3 regions of the Pectobacterium hainanensis genome follow, and region 3 is predicted to be linked to each of the others. Evidence: predicted binding sites of a transcription regulator. Region 3 holds the regulator's gene; each other region holds the start of a gene.

Evidence for each region. Region 3 encodes LexA, which represses DNA repair genes until DNA is damaged. Its sites were predicted from a motif close to TNCTGTATGTACATACAGNA; they were not measured.
Region 1: glnL (nitrogen regulation protein NR(II)) is a predicted target of LexA. The motif match lies at 1,365-1,384, and genes of this name have one in related genera.
Region 2: uvrA (excinuclease ABC subunit UvrA) is a predicted target of LexA. The motif match lies at 1,643-1,662, and genes of this name have one in related genera.

The regions. Positions count from the first base shown of each region.
Region 1 covers NZ_JBJYIN010000010.1:11,862-14,138, reverse strand. Annotated here, with positions in the region: gene glnA (glutamate--ammonia ligase) at 1-1,210, shown strand, start outside; gene glnL (nitrogen regulation protein NR(II)) at 1,399-2,277, shown strand, end outside.
Region 2 covers NZ_JBJYIN010000005.1:164,512-166,788, forward strand. Annotated here, with positions in the region: gene uvrA (excinuclease ABC subunit UvrA) at 1-1,555, opposite strand, end outside; gene ssb1 (single-stranded DNA-binding protein SSB1) at 1,800-2,277, shown strand, end outside.
Region 3 covers NZ_JBJYIN010000023.1:40,299-42,575, forward strand. Annotated here, with positions in the region: gene ACKPVM_RS18770 (pirin family protein) at 1-168, shown strand, start outside; gene zur (zinc uptake transcriptional repressor Zur) at 267-776, shown strand; gene lexA (transcriptional repressor LexA) at 892-1,500, opposite strand; gene ACKPVM_RS18785 (diacylglycerol kinase) at 1,610-1,975, opposite strand; gene plsB (glycerol-3-phosphate 1-O-acyltransferase PlsB) at 2,225-2,277, shown strand, end outside.

The DNA.
Region 1 (2,277 bases), on a different contig from region 3:
TCTGATGCCGGATACCAGCACGGCAGTTATCGACCCATTCTTTGAAGAGTCAACGCTAATCATTCGTTGCGATATTTTAGAACCAGGCACGATGCAAGGTTATGATCGCGATCCACGTTCTATTTCTAAACGTGCTGAAGATTTCCTGCGCGCCTCCGGCATTGCCGATACCGTCCTGTTCGGGCCAGAGCCAGAATTCTTCCTGTTCGATGATATCCGTTTCGGCAGCAGCATCTCTGGTTCTCACGTTGCCATTGATGATATCGAAGGTGCTTGGAACTCCAGCACGAAATACGAAGGCGGTAACAAGGGCCACCGCCCTGGCGTGAAAGGCGGCTACTTCCCTGTACCTCCGGTCGATTCCTCTCAGGACATGCGTTCAACGATGTGTCTGACCATGGAAGAAATGGGTTTAGTGGTCGAAGCGCATCACCATGAAGTTGCTACCGCAGGTCAGAACGAAGTGGCAACCCGCTTCAATACCATGACCAAAAAAGCGGACGAAATTCAGATTTACAAATATGTCGTGCACAACGTTGCTCATGCATTTGGCAAAACGGCGACCTTCATGCCAAAACCTATGTTTGGTGACAACGGCTCTGGCATGCACTGCCATATGTCTTTAGCTAAAAATGGAACCAACCTGTTCGCTGGTGACAAATACGGCGGCCTGTCTGAAACAGCGTTGTATTACATCGGCGGGGTGATTAAACATGCTAAAGCCATCAACGCCCTCGCTAACCCAACCACCAACTCTTACAAGCGTCTGGTTCCAGGGTATGAAGCACCGGTTATGTTGGCTTACTCGGCTCGCAACCGTTCTGCATCTATCCGTATTCCGGTTGTTGCCAGTGCGAAAGCGCGTCGTATCGAGGTTCGCTTCCCGGATCCGGCAGCTAACCCTTACCTGTGTTTCGCTGCATTGTTAATGGCTGGTCTGGATGGCGTGATCAACAAAATTCATCCTGGCGATGCAATGGATAAGAACCTGTACGATCTGCCGCCGGAAGAAGCCAAAGAAATTCCACAGGTGGCTGGTTCGCTGGAAGAAGCGCTGAATGCATTGGATGCGGATCGTGAATTCCTGACCCGTGGCGGTGTATTCACTGATGATACCATTGATGCTTACATCGAACTGCGTAAATCAGAGAATGACCGTGTTCGCATGACGCCACACCCGGTTGAGTTCGAACTGTACTACAGTGTGTAATGATATCTGCTTCGATAAGGTTAGGTGTGCTGATACCCAACCTTGATCGATGATTAACAGAATGCTAAGACGTTTTTGGTTTTGTTTTTGTTGCCGTGGAAACTTTTCAGCCCATCTTATGATGGGCTTTTTTCTCCACGGGTGTTGAAGTTACTACTGTGCGCTCATAGAGTGCGGGAGTCTGCGTTATGGCAACAGGCACGCTGCCCGATGCTGGGCAGATCCTCAATTCTTTAATAAACAGCATATTATTGCTGGATAACCATCTGGCGATTCATTACTCCAATCCAGCAGCACAACAATTATTGGCACAAAGCTCACGTAAATTATCAGGTACGCCTTTACCTGACCTGCTGGGATATTTTTCTCTGAATATAGACTTAATGCGCGAAAGTCTGGATTCAGGGCAAGGTTTTACAGACAACGAAGTGACCATCGTCGTCGATGGTAAAGCGCATATTATGTCTCTCACGGCACAACGCGTGCAGGATGACTTTATTCTGCTGGAAATGGCGCCAATGGATAACCAACGCCGCCTCAGCCAGGAACAGCTTCAACAAGCTCAACAACAGGCAGCCCGGGATTTAGTCAGGGGATTAGCACACGAGATAAAAAACCCACTGGGTGGATTACGAGGGGCAGCACAACTGCTTTCCAAAGCACTCCCCGACCCGGCACTAACCGAATATACCAAAGTGATCATTGAGCAGGCGGACCGCTTGCGTAATTTGGTCGATCGTCTACTCGGCCCGCAGCAGCCCGGTCTACACGTTACACAGAGCATTCATCAGGTTGCCGAACGTGTTTGTCAGCTCGTGTCGCTGGAAAAACCAGATAATGTGACGCTGGTGAAAGATTATGATCCCAGCCTGCCAGAGTTGATCCACGACCCCGATCAGGTTGAGCAAGTGCTACTAAATATTACCCGTAATGCGCTACAGGCTCTGGGTCAGGAAGGCGGCACGATTACGATACGTACCCGCACTGCGTTCCAACTCACATTGCACGGCGTGCGTTATCGTCTTGCTGCACGTATTGATATTGAGGATGACGGCCCAGGCGTACCG
Region 2 (2,277 bases), on a different contig from region 3:
GCCCGATAGACGGTTCGTCCAGCACATACATCACCCCGACTAAGCCAGCCCCAATCTGGCTAGCCAGACGAATACGTTGTGCCTCGCCACCGGATAACGTTTCCGCCGAACGTGATAGCGACAGATAATTCAGCCCGACATTCACCAGGAATTTCAGTCGATCACCAATTTCTTTCAGCACTTTTTCAGCAATTTGGGCACGTTGTCCACTGAGCTTCATATTCTGGAAGAACGTCATCGCATGTCCGATACTCATATCGGAAATCTGCGGCAGCGTTGTCTGCTCAACGAACACGTTACGTGCCTCTTCACGCAGGCGCGTCCCCCCGCAGCTGGCGCAGGAGCGGTTGCTAATAAATTTTGCCAGCTCTTCGCGCACCGCGGTGGATTCCGTTTCTTTATAACGGCGTTCCATGTTGTGCAGCACACCTTCGAACGGATGACGACGCACTGAGGTGTCACCGCGATCGTTGATGTATTTGAATTCGACGTTCTCTTTACCGGAACCGTACAGAATCACGTTCTGGACTGCTGAATTCAGGCTTTCAAACGGCGCATCAACGTCAAACTTGTAATGATCGGCCAGCGAACGCAGCATCTGAAAGTAGTAGAAATTACGACGATCCCAACCGCGTATTGCTCCTCCCGCGAGTGACAGTTCCGCATTCTGAACCACGCGAGCGGGATCGAAAAACTGTTGGACGCCCAGACCATCGCAGCTTGGGCACGCGCCAGCCGGGTTATTGAACGAAAACATACGAGGTTCCAGCTCATGCATGCTGTAACCACAGATCGGGCAGGCAAAATTCGCCGAAAATAGCAACTCTGGCTGGGTAGGATCGTCCATATTGGCGACAATAGCGCTACCACCGGAAAGTTCCAGCGCCGTCTCAAATGATTCCGCCAGACGCTGAGCCAGATCGTCACGAACTTTAAAACGATCGATGACAACTTCAATCGTGTGCTTTTTCTGTAGCTCCAGCTTGGGCGGATCAGAAAGATCGCACACTTCGCCATCGATACGGGCACGGATATAGCCTTGTGAAGCCAGGTTTTCCAGCGTTTTACTGTGTTCGCCTTTGCGATCTTTCACGATCGGCGCCAGCAGCATCAGGCGTTTACCTTCCGGCTGTGCCAGCACGTTGTCCACCATCTGGCTGACCGTCTGTGCATCCAGCGGCACATTATGCTCTGGACAGCGCGGTTCACCCACGCGTGCAAACAGCAAACGCAGATAGTCATGAATTTCAGTAATCGTCCCGACCGTGGAACGGGGATTATGCGAAGTGGATTTCTGCTCGATAGAGATAGCGGGCGATAGCCCTTCGATATGATCGACGTCCGGCTTTTCCATCAGTGACAAGAACTGACGGGCATAGGCAGAGAGGGATTCCACATAGCGCCGTTGCCCTTCGGCATACAGCGTGTCAAACGCAAGCGATGACTTACCTGAACCCGATAGGCCGGTGATAACAATGAGCTTATCGCGAGGAATTATCAGATTGATATTCTTAAGATTATGGGTACGGGCACCACGAACTTCGATCTTATCCATTCACACATTTCCCGGAATCAATGCAGTTTTTCATCATCTCACTGATGGAGACAACCGGTACGAAACGTGCAATTATGGCACAAACAAGGCTGAATGAATATACAGTGCTTGATCCATTTATTCTGCAAACGCTGCAAGCTTTCCTTTCATTACGCAAGCTATTTCGCAGGTATGCGACAAATGTGTATCATGCTAAAATCGATCGTTTAGACTGTCATAAATTGATTCATCAGGAGACACGAGCATGGCCAGCAGAGGCGTTAATAAAGTGATTCTCGTCGGGCATCTGGGGCAAGACCCAGAAGTTCGCTATATGCCGAACGGTGGTGCGGTTGCCAACATCACTCTGGCCACGTCCGATAGCTGGCGTGACAAACAAACTGGCGAGCAGAAAGAAAAAACCGAATGGCACCGTGTTGTTCTGTTCGGCAAACTGGCTGAAGTCGCAGGTGAGTATCTGCGTAAAGGTTCCCAGGTTTACATTGAAGGTGCGCTGCAAACCCGTAAATGGGCCGATCAGTCTGGCGTAGAGCGTTACACCACCGAAGTGGTTGTTAACGTCGGCGGCACCATGCAGATGTTAGGTGGACGCCAGGGTGGCGGCGCACCAGCAGGCGGTAACGCAGGTGGCGGTCAGCAACAAGGCGGTTGGGGACAACCTCAACAACCGCAGGGTGGAAACCAGTTCAGCGGAAACGCGCAACCGCAGCCGGCTCGTCCTG
Region 3 (2,277 bases):
GGCAATCAGGCCTATCTACAATCGATTAATGGTTCAATGAGCCTCTACGAATCATCGGGCCGTCAGGCGCTATGCTGTGGCGATGGAGCCTTTATCCAACAGGAAACGGTACTAAATTTAAAGGCAGAAACCGCATTACAAGCCTTGCTTATCGATTTGGTTGCCTGATATCGAGGATTTATCCAATCCGCCTCACTATCTCGGCGTTTTTCTTCAGCCATGATAAGATATGAGCTTGTTCCTCTATCCGTCAGGGTGATATGACAATGCATTCAACCACTCAGGACAACCTGCTTGCCCAGGCTGAACAGATTTGTCAGCAGCGCGGTGTTCGTCTGACGCCACAACGACTGGAAGTGTTACGCTTAATGGCGGAGCAGACTGGTGCTATCAGTGCCTATGATCTGCTCGATCTTCTGCGGATATCAGAACCTCAGGCCAAACCACCGACGGTCTATCGTGCCCTTGATTTTTTGCTGGAACAGGGATTTATTCATCGTGTTGAGTCAAACAACAGCTATGTACTTTGTCACCATATTGAAGATCATAGCCATACCTCTGCTCTCTTCATTTGCGATCGGTGTGGTCAGGTAGCCGAACGTCAAACCGAAGGTGTAGAGGAAAATCTGCGTGATTTAGCGCAACAAGCTGGCTTTACTTTACGCCACAGCGTTATTGAAGCTCATGGTCTTTGCGAAGGTTGCCAGGAAGTGGCGGCATGCAAACAGACAGATCAGTGCGATCACGACCATAGTATTCCAATCAAGAAACGCTAGCCCTGCAAGGCTATCGGGCACATTGACATGTGCCCATAAAACGTCAAAAAATGCCTCGAATCAAAACGCGCAAATACTAAAACAACCCGTTCTAGCGCGTCTCACAGCAGAAAAATCAGCTCCAGTCACCGTTACGAATAACGCCGACAGCCAAACCTTCAATCGAAAAACTCTGTTCACGTAGATCTACCACGATGGGAGAAAACGCGTCATTCTCAGCCAGCAAATGCACCACACTGCCCTGTTTTTTCAGGCGTTTTACCGTGACTTCATCTTCGATACGAGCGACGACGACCTGTCCATTATGAACATCCTGCGTCTTATGTACGGCAAGTAAATCACCATCCATAATGCCGATATCTTTCATCGACATCCCATTCACACGTAGCAAAAAATCCGCTCTGGGCTTGAACATCGAGGGATCAACCTGATAGTGACATTCTATATGCTGTTGCGCTAAGAGCGGCTCACCAGCCGCAACACGACCAATCAACGGAATACCGGTTTCGTCCTCCATCAGTAAGCGGATACCGCGAGAGGCGCCAGAGACAATTTCAATCACACCTTTACGCGCTAATGCTTTTAAATGCTCTTCAGCGGCATTCGGTGAACGAAATCCTAGCTGTTGGGCAATTTCCGCACGCGTAGGCGGCATACCGGTCTGCGCAATATGATCGCGGATCAGGTCATAGACCTGCTGCTGTCTGGCTGTTAGTACTTTCATTCCGCCCCCTGGTTGTTTATACAGTCTTTCTGTGAGTATATACAGGTCATGCTCGCTTGGGAACCAGGAGATGGGTAAACCTCAGTTTTTTATTAGTTTCTGCAAACCTTCACGCAAAATTCTGCCAGATAATGCTGATCCAGACGACAGCCGCCAATAAAATGGCCACAAATACCGCCGCAGAACCGATATCTTTTGCCCGACCAGATAACTCATGGTGCTCCATACCGATGCGATCGACGACCGCTTCAATCGCACTATTTGCTAGCTCAAACAGCATGATTAACACAACTGAGCCAATAAGCAGCAGTTTCTCAACCAGAGAGACGGGCAGCAGGCAGGCGGCAACGACGCCAACGATCGTCAGTACCGTTTCCTGACGAAAAGCGGCTTCATGTTGCCACGCTTGCTGAAGCCCCTTAAGAGAATAACCGGTCGCCTTGATAATCCGGGTCATCCCCGTTGCTTTATTCATTCATCCTCCAATTGCTAAAAATAGTATAGATACCTGATCGGCTTCGGGTTGCCAGGCAAAACATTGTCATTTTGAACGCCTCGGAATGTTGGCCCAGGACATACAGCCAACACACTCAAAACCGGAAAGATAACGAGTATAAGAGATCGCTCGCATTTTAACGCTTAACCGTTGTCTCATCACCACAGATCTCCAGCGTAGTTTCTGGTATCCTTGCGGCGCATTGCTAACAAGAGGCTTTAAGTTGTTATGTCAGGTTGGCGTAAAATTTACTATAAATTATTGAGTTTCCCGCTCAGGCT